Regions from separate parts of the Cedecea neteri genome, predicted to be linked through region 2. Evidence: predicted binding sites of a transcription regulator. Region 2 holds the regulator's gene; the other holds the start of a gene.
What was found. Region 2 encodes CRP, which controls carbon source genes, mostly activating them, when cyclic AMP is high. Its sites were predicted from a motif close to ATGTGANNNNNNTCACAT; they were not measured.
Positions count from the first base shown of each region.

Region 1 (4,213 bases), 1.2 Mb from region 2:
AGTTTACGGATCTGTATAGGCTAAATATGTGATCTAGTTCTAATTGTTTATGCAACTTATGAAAACAAATCTGAAAATGCGCGATCTCTCGCAAGTTTTAGCCGAAGAGCTTCAGCAGCACCGGGAATAAAAACGGGGCGATAAGTGACGTCATGACCCCGCAAATCACCAGCGCCAGCGAGCTAAAAGCCCCTTCCTGGAAGTCCAGCTCCGCGCAGCGCGCCGTACCCAACGCGTGTGAAGCTGTACCCATCGCCAGCCCGCGTGAAGCTTTAGTATTGATGCGCATCATGTTCAGCAGCGTGTGGCCAAACACGGCCCCAAGAATGCCGACGAAGATAACGCAGACGGCGCTAATAGCCGGAATGCCGCCAATGCCACCGCCCACCGCCATCGCAATTGGCGTGGTAACAGATTTCGGCAGAACCGAGGCGGCAATTTCCGGGGACGCGCCCATTAATAACGCAATAGAGGTGCCGGTGGACATCGCCACCATGCTGCCAATAAAGCAGATGGTGATGATGGATTTCCAGCGGGCGCGGATCTGGTGAATTTGCTCATAAAGCGGGAAGGCGAGCGCCACAACTGCCGGCTGCAGCAGGTCGTTGAGCACCTCACTGCCTTTAAAATAATGGTCGTAAGGAATGCCGGTCACCAGCAGCAAAGGAATGATCACCACCATGCAGACCAGCAGTGGGTTCAGCAGCGGGGATTTCAACCGGGCGGCCAGCTTGCGGGCGGCAAAAAACACCAGCAGCGTTAACGGTAAAGACCACCATATAAAGTGCATCATTTTTTCTCTGCCTCACCTTCACCAATCACTTTTCTTTCGCCGTGCACCAGATGCGAACTCCAGCTCACGATAATCAGCACCACCAGCGTACTGATCAAACAGGACACCACCACCGGGCCAAACTGGGCTTTCAGCACGTCGTAATACTGCATCACGCCCACGCCAATAGGTACGAACAAGAGGGCCATATAGCGAATCAGCAGGTGACAGCTGGGTTTTACCCACTTCGCCGGCAGGATCTGCAGCGACAGCAGCACAAACAAAATCAGCATGCCGATAATGCTGCCGGGAATGACGATAGGCAGTAAAGAGGCGACAAAAATACCGGCGTATAAGCACAGGTAAATTAAGACAAAAGCGCGAAGATACTGCCAGATTATCGTGAACGAGTTGCGCATGGCGGTTACCCTTTAAGAAACGCATTCATCATACAATTAAACGCAAAATTGTGCTATCCATCACATCATGAATTATCAGCATAACAAACATTCCCTGCGTGAAGGTTGCCGGGCAGATTTCAGGCAATAAAAAAGCGGCCCGCAGGCCGCTATTTTTTAATCAACTTGAGCTTAGTTCAGACGAACCGGCATCCCGGAACGGTTCTGAATCGCCTGGTCAACAACGGTGGTGTCAACGTCGGACTGGGCGGTGACCTGCTGAACGCTGCTGGTCAGTTTAATCGGCACGATTTCATCGGAGTTGAACTGCGCTTCGGTGGTGGAAAGCGGGTTGTGAACTTCGATATAACGGCTGCCATCCGGCTCGGTGGTGGCTTTTACCGGCTCATCAATAAACTGAACGCGGGTGCCAACTGGCACGTTGTCGAACAGGAACTTGATGTCTTCGTTACGCAGACGCACGCAGCCGTGGCTTACGCGCAGGCCGATACCAAAGTTGGCGTTGGTGCCGTGAATCGCATACAGGTTACCGATGTACAGCGCGTACAGGCCCATTGGGTTATCCGGGCCTGCAGGGACAACGGCCGGCAGCGGTGTACCGGCTGCGGCGTATTCCGCATGCATTTTCGCCGTCGGGGTCCAGGTTGGGCCATTTTTCTTACGCTCTACTTTGGTGGTCCAGTTGATCGGGGTATCTTTCCCCAACTGGCCGATACCGATTGGCAGCACGATCACGGTGTTGGTGCCTTTCGGGTAATAGTAGAGGCGCATTTCGGCGCTGTTGATCACAATCCCTTCATGCACGGTGTCCGGCAGGATCAGCTGCTGAGGGATGTTCAGAATGGTACCGGCTTTTGGCAGGTACGGGTCAATCCCTGGGTTAGCTTCCAGCATGTTAGACAGACCCATCTGGTACTGTGCGGCATACTCTTCCAGCGGTGCGGTGCTGCCTTCAGGAATAGTGATAACCTGGTTTTCACCAACCAGGCGGCTGCCGTTAGTCGGTAACGGATAAGTCACGGCGGAAGCAGAGAAAGACGCGACAGCCACAAAAGCCAGTAAAAGCGAGCGTAATTTCATAGTCATGTTATGCGAGTGTTATGCCAGACGGGCCAGCTAGTGAGTGTTCATGGACGATTCAGCCGCGCATTATATGTGCATTACATTCATCTGGGAAATCAGATGTGGATGAAATCACAATTTTTTCACACTGATTAACTATTGTACGGTGAAGATGCGGGGCGACCCTTTATCATAGTTATGGCATAATGTGGCCGAAATCACATTCCAAAATCTCGACAACTTATTTCTCCAGGACATACCAGTGCTTGTATCCAGCAACGTTACCATGCAGTTTGGCAGCAAACCGCTGTTCGAAAATATTTCCGTTAAATTTGGCGGCGGCAACCGTTATGGCCTGATCGGCGCGAACGGAAGCGGCAAATCCACGTTCATGAAAATCCTCGGCGGGGACTTAGAGCCTACGCTTGGCAACGTTTCTCTCGACCCTAACGAGCGTATCGGTAAGCTGCGCCAGGATCAGTTCGCCTTCGAGAAATTCACCGTACTCGACACCGTTATCATGGGCCACGGCGAGCTGTGGGAAGTGAAGCAGGAACGCGACCGCATTTATGCCCTGCCGGAGATGAGCGAAGAAGACGGTTACAAAGTTGCCGACCTCGAAGTGAAATACGGCGAGATGGACGGCTACACCGCAGAAGCGCGTGCGGGCGAATTGCTGCTTGGCGTGGGCATTCCGCTGGAGCAGCACTACGGCCCGATGAGCGAAGTCGCTCCCGGCTGGAAACTGCGTGTGCTGCTGGCGCAGGCGCTGTTCTCTAACCCGGACATCCTGCTGCTCGACGAACCTACGAACAACCTGGATATCGACACCATCCGCTGGCTGGAGCAGACGCTGAACGAACGCGACAGCACCATGATCATCATTTCGCACGACCGTCACTTCCTGAACATGGTCTGCACCCACATGGCTGATCTCGACTACGGCGAGCTGCGCGTTTATCCGGGCAACTACGACGAGTACATGACGGCGGCAACTCAGGCTCGCGAGCGCCTGCTGGCGGACAACGCGAAGAAGAAAGCGCAGATTGCTGACCTGCAATCCTTCGTGAGCCGCTTTAGCGCCAACGCCTCTAAATCTCGCCAGGCGACCTCTCGTGCCCGTCAGATTGATAAAATCAAGCTGGACGAAGTGAAGGCCTCCAGCCGCCAGAACCCGTTCATCCGCTTCGAGCAGGATAAGAAACTGTTCCGTAACGCTCTTGAAGTTGAAGCCGTGACTAAAGGGTTTGAGAATGGCCCGCTGTTTAAAAACTTCAACCTGCTGCTGGAAGTAGGCGAGAAGATTGCCATTCTGGGTGCCAACGGCGTGGGTAAATCCACGATGCTGAAAACCCTGGTCGGCGAGCTGGCCCCGGAAAACGGCAGCGTGAAGTGGTCTGAGAACGCTCAGATTGGTTACTACGCCCAGGATCACGAATACGAGTTCGAAAACGATCTGACCGTCTTTGACTGGATGAGCCAGTGGAAGCAGGAAGGCGATGACGAGCAGGCGGTGCGCAGCATCCTGGGTCGTCTGCTGTTCAGCCAGGACGACATCAAGAAGCCGGCTAAAGTCCTCTCCGGGGGCGAGAAGGGCCGCATGCTGTTCGGCAAGCTGATGATGGAAAAACCAAACATCCTGATCATGGATGAACCAACGAACCACCTGGATATGGAATCCATCGAGTCGCTGAACATGGCGCTGGAGATGTACCAGGGCACGCTGATCTTCGTTTCCCACGACCGTGAGTTTGTTAGTTCGCTGGCAACTCGCGTACTGGAAATTACCCCAGAGCGCGTGATTGACTTCACCGGTGGTTACGAAGATTACCTGCGCAGCAAAGGGATCGACGGGTAATTTTACTTTTACCCTCACCTTAACCCTCTCCCTTAAAGGGAGAGGGGACAGATCGAGGAATCTACCTCCCGTGGTTTTCTCCCTCGCCCCTCTGGGGAGAGG
Region 1 is NZ_CP009459.1:4,159,977-4,164,189, reverse strand. Features, by position in the region: gene LH86_RS19420 (CidB/LrgB family autolysis modulator) at 98-793, opposite strand; gene LH86_RS19415 (CidA/LrgA family protein) at 790-1,191, opposite strand; gene ldtB (L,D-transpeptidase) at 1,363-2,277, opposite strand; gene LH86_RS19405 (ABC-F family ATPase) at 2,516-4,111, shown strand.
Region 1: a site for CRP is predicted at 2,460-2,477, ahead of LH86_RS19405 (ABC-F family ATPase). Genes of this name have one in related genera too.

Region 2 (4,213 bases):
GTTATACCCGCCCGGAAATGGACATGGCTATCCGCAAAGCACGCGATGCTGGCCGCCATATTAGCTACTTTGGGCCGGACGCCAACGACTTCGGGTTACTGGAACGAACCTTTATCGAATACGGCCAGACCGGAAAAGGGCAATCGCGTAAATACCTGCATACCTATGATGAAGCCGTACCGTGGAACCAGGTGCCGGGCACTTTTACCCCGTGGCAACCGCTCCCCGAACCCACCGACGTCCTGTTTTACGAAGGTCTGCACGGCGGCGTGGTCACCCCTCAGCATAACGTCGCCGACTGCGTCGATTTACTGGTAGGCGTGGTGCCCATCGTTAACCTGGAATGGATTCAGAAACTGGTGCGCGATACCAGCGAACGCGGCCATTCACGGGAAGCGGTGATGGATTCCGTGGTGCGTTCCATGGACGATTACATCAACTTCATTACGCCGCAGTTTTCACGTACCCATATCAACTTCCAGCGCGTTCCAACGGTGGATACCTCTAACCCATTTGCCGCGCGAGCTATTCCGTCGCTGGACGAAAGCTTCGTGGTCATTCACTTCCGTGGGCTGGATGACATCGACTTCCCTTATCTGCTGGCGATGTTGCAGGGGTCATTTATCTCCCACATCAATACATTGGTGGTGCCGGGCGGAAAAATGGGGCTGGCGATGGAGCTGATCATGGCCCCGCTGGTGCAGCGGCTGGCGGAAGGCAGGAAAATTGCCTGATGGCGTAAGGGCGGTCTCGATACCGCCCTTTTCACTTTATGCTTCAATAATTTCGTAGCTGTGGCTAATCTCTGCGGCTTTCTCGAGCATCAACGTCACCGAGCAATATTTCTCTGCAGTCAGCTCAACGGCGCGGGCAACGGCACTCTCTTTCAGCTCTTTCCCGGTTACAACAAAATGCAAATGGATGCGGGTAAACAGACGTGGCGCTTCTTCACGACGTTCAGAAGTCAGTTTCACCTCACAATCCGTCACGTCATGGCGGCCTTTTTGCAGAATCGACACCACGTCAATTGAGCTACAACCGCCCGCGGCCATCAGCAGCATTTCCATCGGGCTTGGCGCTTTATCCCCGGAGTTACCGTCCATCAAAATTTGGTGGCCAGAAGCGGATTCTCCGAGGAAGGTCATGCCCTCTACCCATTTAACACGTGCCTGCATTTTACCTACTCCCGTAATAAAATTTTCTTTCAGATTACGCGTCTACGTGAAAACTGGCAACGTAAGGCGATCCAAGTCATGCTGAAACGAGACAATACAAGACACTTACCAAAAGCTATGCTAAAACAATCCGGATGCTGCTGCGATACAGAGACGTTTATGCCGTAAGCAGAGGAAACGACTAATTACAGGCAGCAGGGCGAACCTGCACGCCAGCTCCCAGGGCTTGGGAAAATTTCACGATTGCAACGCCAGACAAGAGGTCCCATGTCTTGTCTTTGGTAGCCAGTTTATAACAGAGGATAACCGCGCATGGTGCTTGGCAAACCACAAACAGACCCGACTCTCGAATGGTTCTTGTCTCATTGCCACATTCATAAGTATCCGTCGAAGAGCACGCTGATTCACCAGGGTGAAAAGGCGGAGACGCTGTACTACATCGTCAAAGGCTCCGTAGCTGTTCTGATTAAAGATGAAGAAGGCAAGGAGATGATCCTTTCTTATCTGAATCAGGGTGATTTCATTGGTGAATTAGGTTTATTCGAAGAAGGCCAGGAACGCAGTGCCTGGGTTCGTGCCAAGACCGCCTGTGAAGTAGCTGAAATTTCCTATAAAAAATTCCGTCAGCTAATTCAGGTCAACCCGGACATCCTGATGCGTCTTTCTTCCCAGATGGCACGCCGCCTGCAGGTGACTTCTGAGAAAGTCGGCAACCTCGCGTTCCTCGACGTGACTGGCCGTATCGCTCAGACGCTGCTTAACCTGGCTAAACAGCCGGATGCCATGACCCACCCGGACGGGATGCAAATCAAGATCACCCGCCAGGAAATCGGTCAGATCGTGGGCTGCTCCCGCGAAACCGTTGGCCGTATTCTGAAAATGCTGGAAGATCAGAATCTCATTTCTGCCCACGGTAAAACGATCGTCGTTTACGGCACCCGTTAATTAGCCCTTATAAAGGCGTGTCGCTTCGGTAACACGCCTTTTTTGTCTCTACAATTCAGGCTATGTGGAAGAGATTAATTTACCACCCGGAAGTTAACTACGCGCTTAGGCAAACGCTTGTGCTGTGTCTTCCCGTGGCTATCGGCCTGTTGCTTGGCAGCCTGCAAAACGGCCTGCTCTTCTCGTTAGTTCCCGCCTGCTGCAACATTGCCGGGCTGGACACGCCACACAAACGCTTTTTCAAACGTTTGATTATTGGCGGCAGCCTGTTCGCCCTCAGCAGCCTTATCCTGCAGCTTCTGCTGCTTTACACCCACATCCCTCTGCCTGCGATATTGATCGTCATGGCTCTGCTGCTCGGCGTGACGGCGGAAATCAGTTCACTTCACGCTCGCCTGCTGCCCGCATCGCTGATCGCCGCTATTTTTACGCTCAGCATGGCCGGAAATATGCCGATCTGGAAACCAATGGTGCTCTATATCTTCGGCACCATCTGGTACGGCGCCTTCAACTGGTTCTGGTTCCGGCTATGGCGTGAACAGCCGCTCAGGGAGTCGCTCAGCCTGCTTTACCGCCAGCTGGCAGATTACTGCGAAGCAAAATACAGCCTGCTAACCCAGCATACCGACCCGGAAAAAGCGCTGCCCCCATTGCTGGCCCGCCAGCAAAAAGCCGTCGACCTGATCACCACCTGCTACCAGCAGCTGCATATGCTGTCGGCCAACCAGCAAAACGGCTACAAGCGCCTGTTACGCGCTTTCCAGGTTGCGCTGGATCTGCAGGAACACATTTCGGTAAGCCTGCACCAGCCTGAAGAGGTGCAAAAACTGGTCGAGCAAAGCCATGCGGAAGCTGTGATCCGCTGGAATGCCCAAACCATCGCCGCGCGTCTGCGCGTGCTGGCAGACGATATTCTTTATCACCGCTATCCAACGCGCTTTACCATGGACAAGCAGATCGACGCGCTGGAAAAAATCGCCCGACAGAACCCGGATAATCCGGTAGGGCAATTTTGCCATTACCACTTCAGCCGCATTGCCCGGGTACTGAAAACTCAGCGGCCGCTGTACGTAAGAGATTTAATGGAAGACCGTGAGCGCCGTCTGCCGTTTTTCCCGGCCCTGAAAAGCTATCTCTCGTTCAAATCCTCTGCTTTGCGCAGCTCCGCGCGTTTAGGCGTGATGCTGACCATTGCCAGCCTGCTGGGCTCCTTCTTACACCTGCCAAAGCCTTACTGGATCCTGATGACGGTGATGTTCGTGACGCAAAACGGCTACGGTGCAACACGGGTGCGCATCGTTCACAGGGCGGCAGGCACCATGGCAGGGTTGTGTATCGCCGGTATCACCCTGCACTTCCACGTCCCGGACAGCTACACCCTGCTGGCGATGTTAATGATTACGCTGGTTAGCTACCTGTTCATCCGCAAAAGCTACGGCTGGGCCACCATTGGTTTTACCGTCACCGCGGTATATACCCTGCAGCTCATCACTCTCAGCGCCGAAAGTTACATCATTCCCCGGCTCATAGACACCCTACTCGGCTGCCTGATTGCCTTTGGCGGCATGATCTGGCTGTGGCCGCAGTGGCAAACCGGCCTGCTGCGTCAGAACGCCCACGACGCACTGGAGGCGGATCAGGATGCTATTAGGCTGATACTAAGCAACGATCCGGAGCCCACGCCGCTGGCCTGGCAACGTATGCGAGTCAATCAGGCGCACAACGCGCTTTTCAACTCGCTCAATCAGGCGATGCAGGAGCCAGGCTTTAACTCCCACTACCTGGCCGACATGAAATTGTGGGTAACCCACAGCCAGTTCATCGTCGAGCATATCAACGCCATGACCACCCTGGCGCGCGAACACAACATGCTGACGCCAGACCTGGCGCAGAAGTACCTGCAGTCTTGTGAAATTGGATTACAGCGCTGCCAGCAAAGGCTAGAGTATGACGGGCCTGGCGGGTCAAACGACGCGAATATTCTGGAACCGGACACGCTGCCCACGGGGCCGTTAAGCACCATGGAGCAGCATTTACAGCGGATTATTGGCCACCTGAACACCATGCATACCATCTCCTCGGTAGCCTGGCGC
Region 2 is NZ_CP009459.1:719,126-723,338, forward strand. Features, by position in the region: gene LH86_RS03515 (phosphoribulokinase) at 1-734, shown strand, start outside; gene LH86_RS03520 (OsmC family protein) at 771-1,175, opposite strand; gene crp (cAMP-activated global transcriptional regulator CRP) at 1,488-2,120, shown strand; gene LH86_RS03530 (YccS/YhfK family putative transporter) at 2,183-4,213, shown strand, end outside.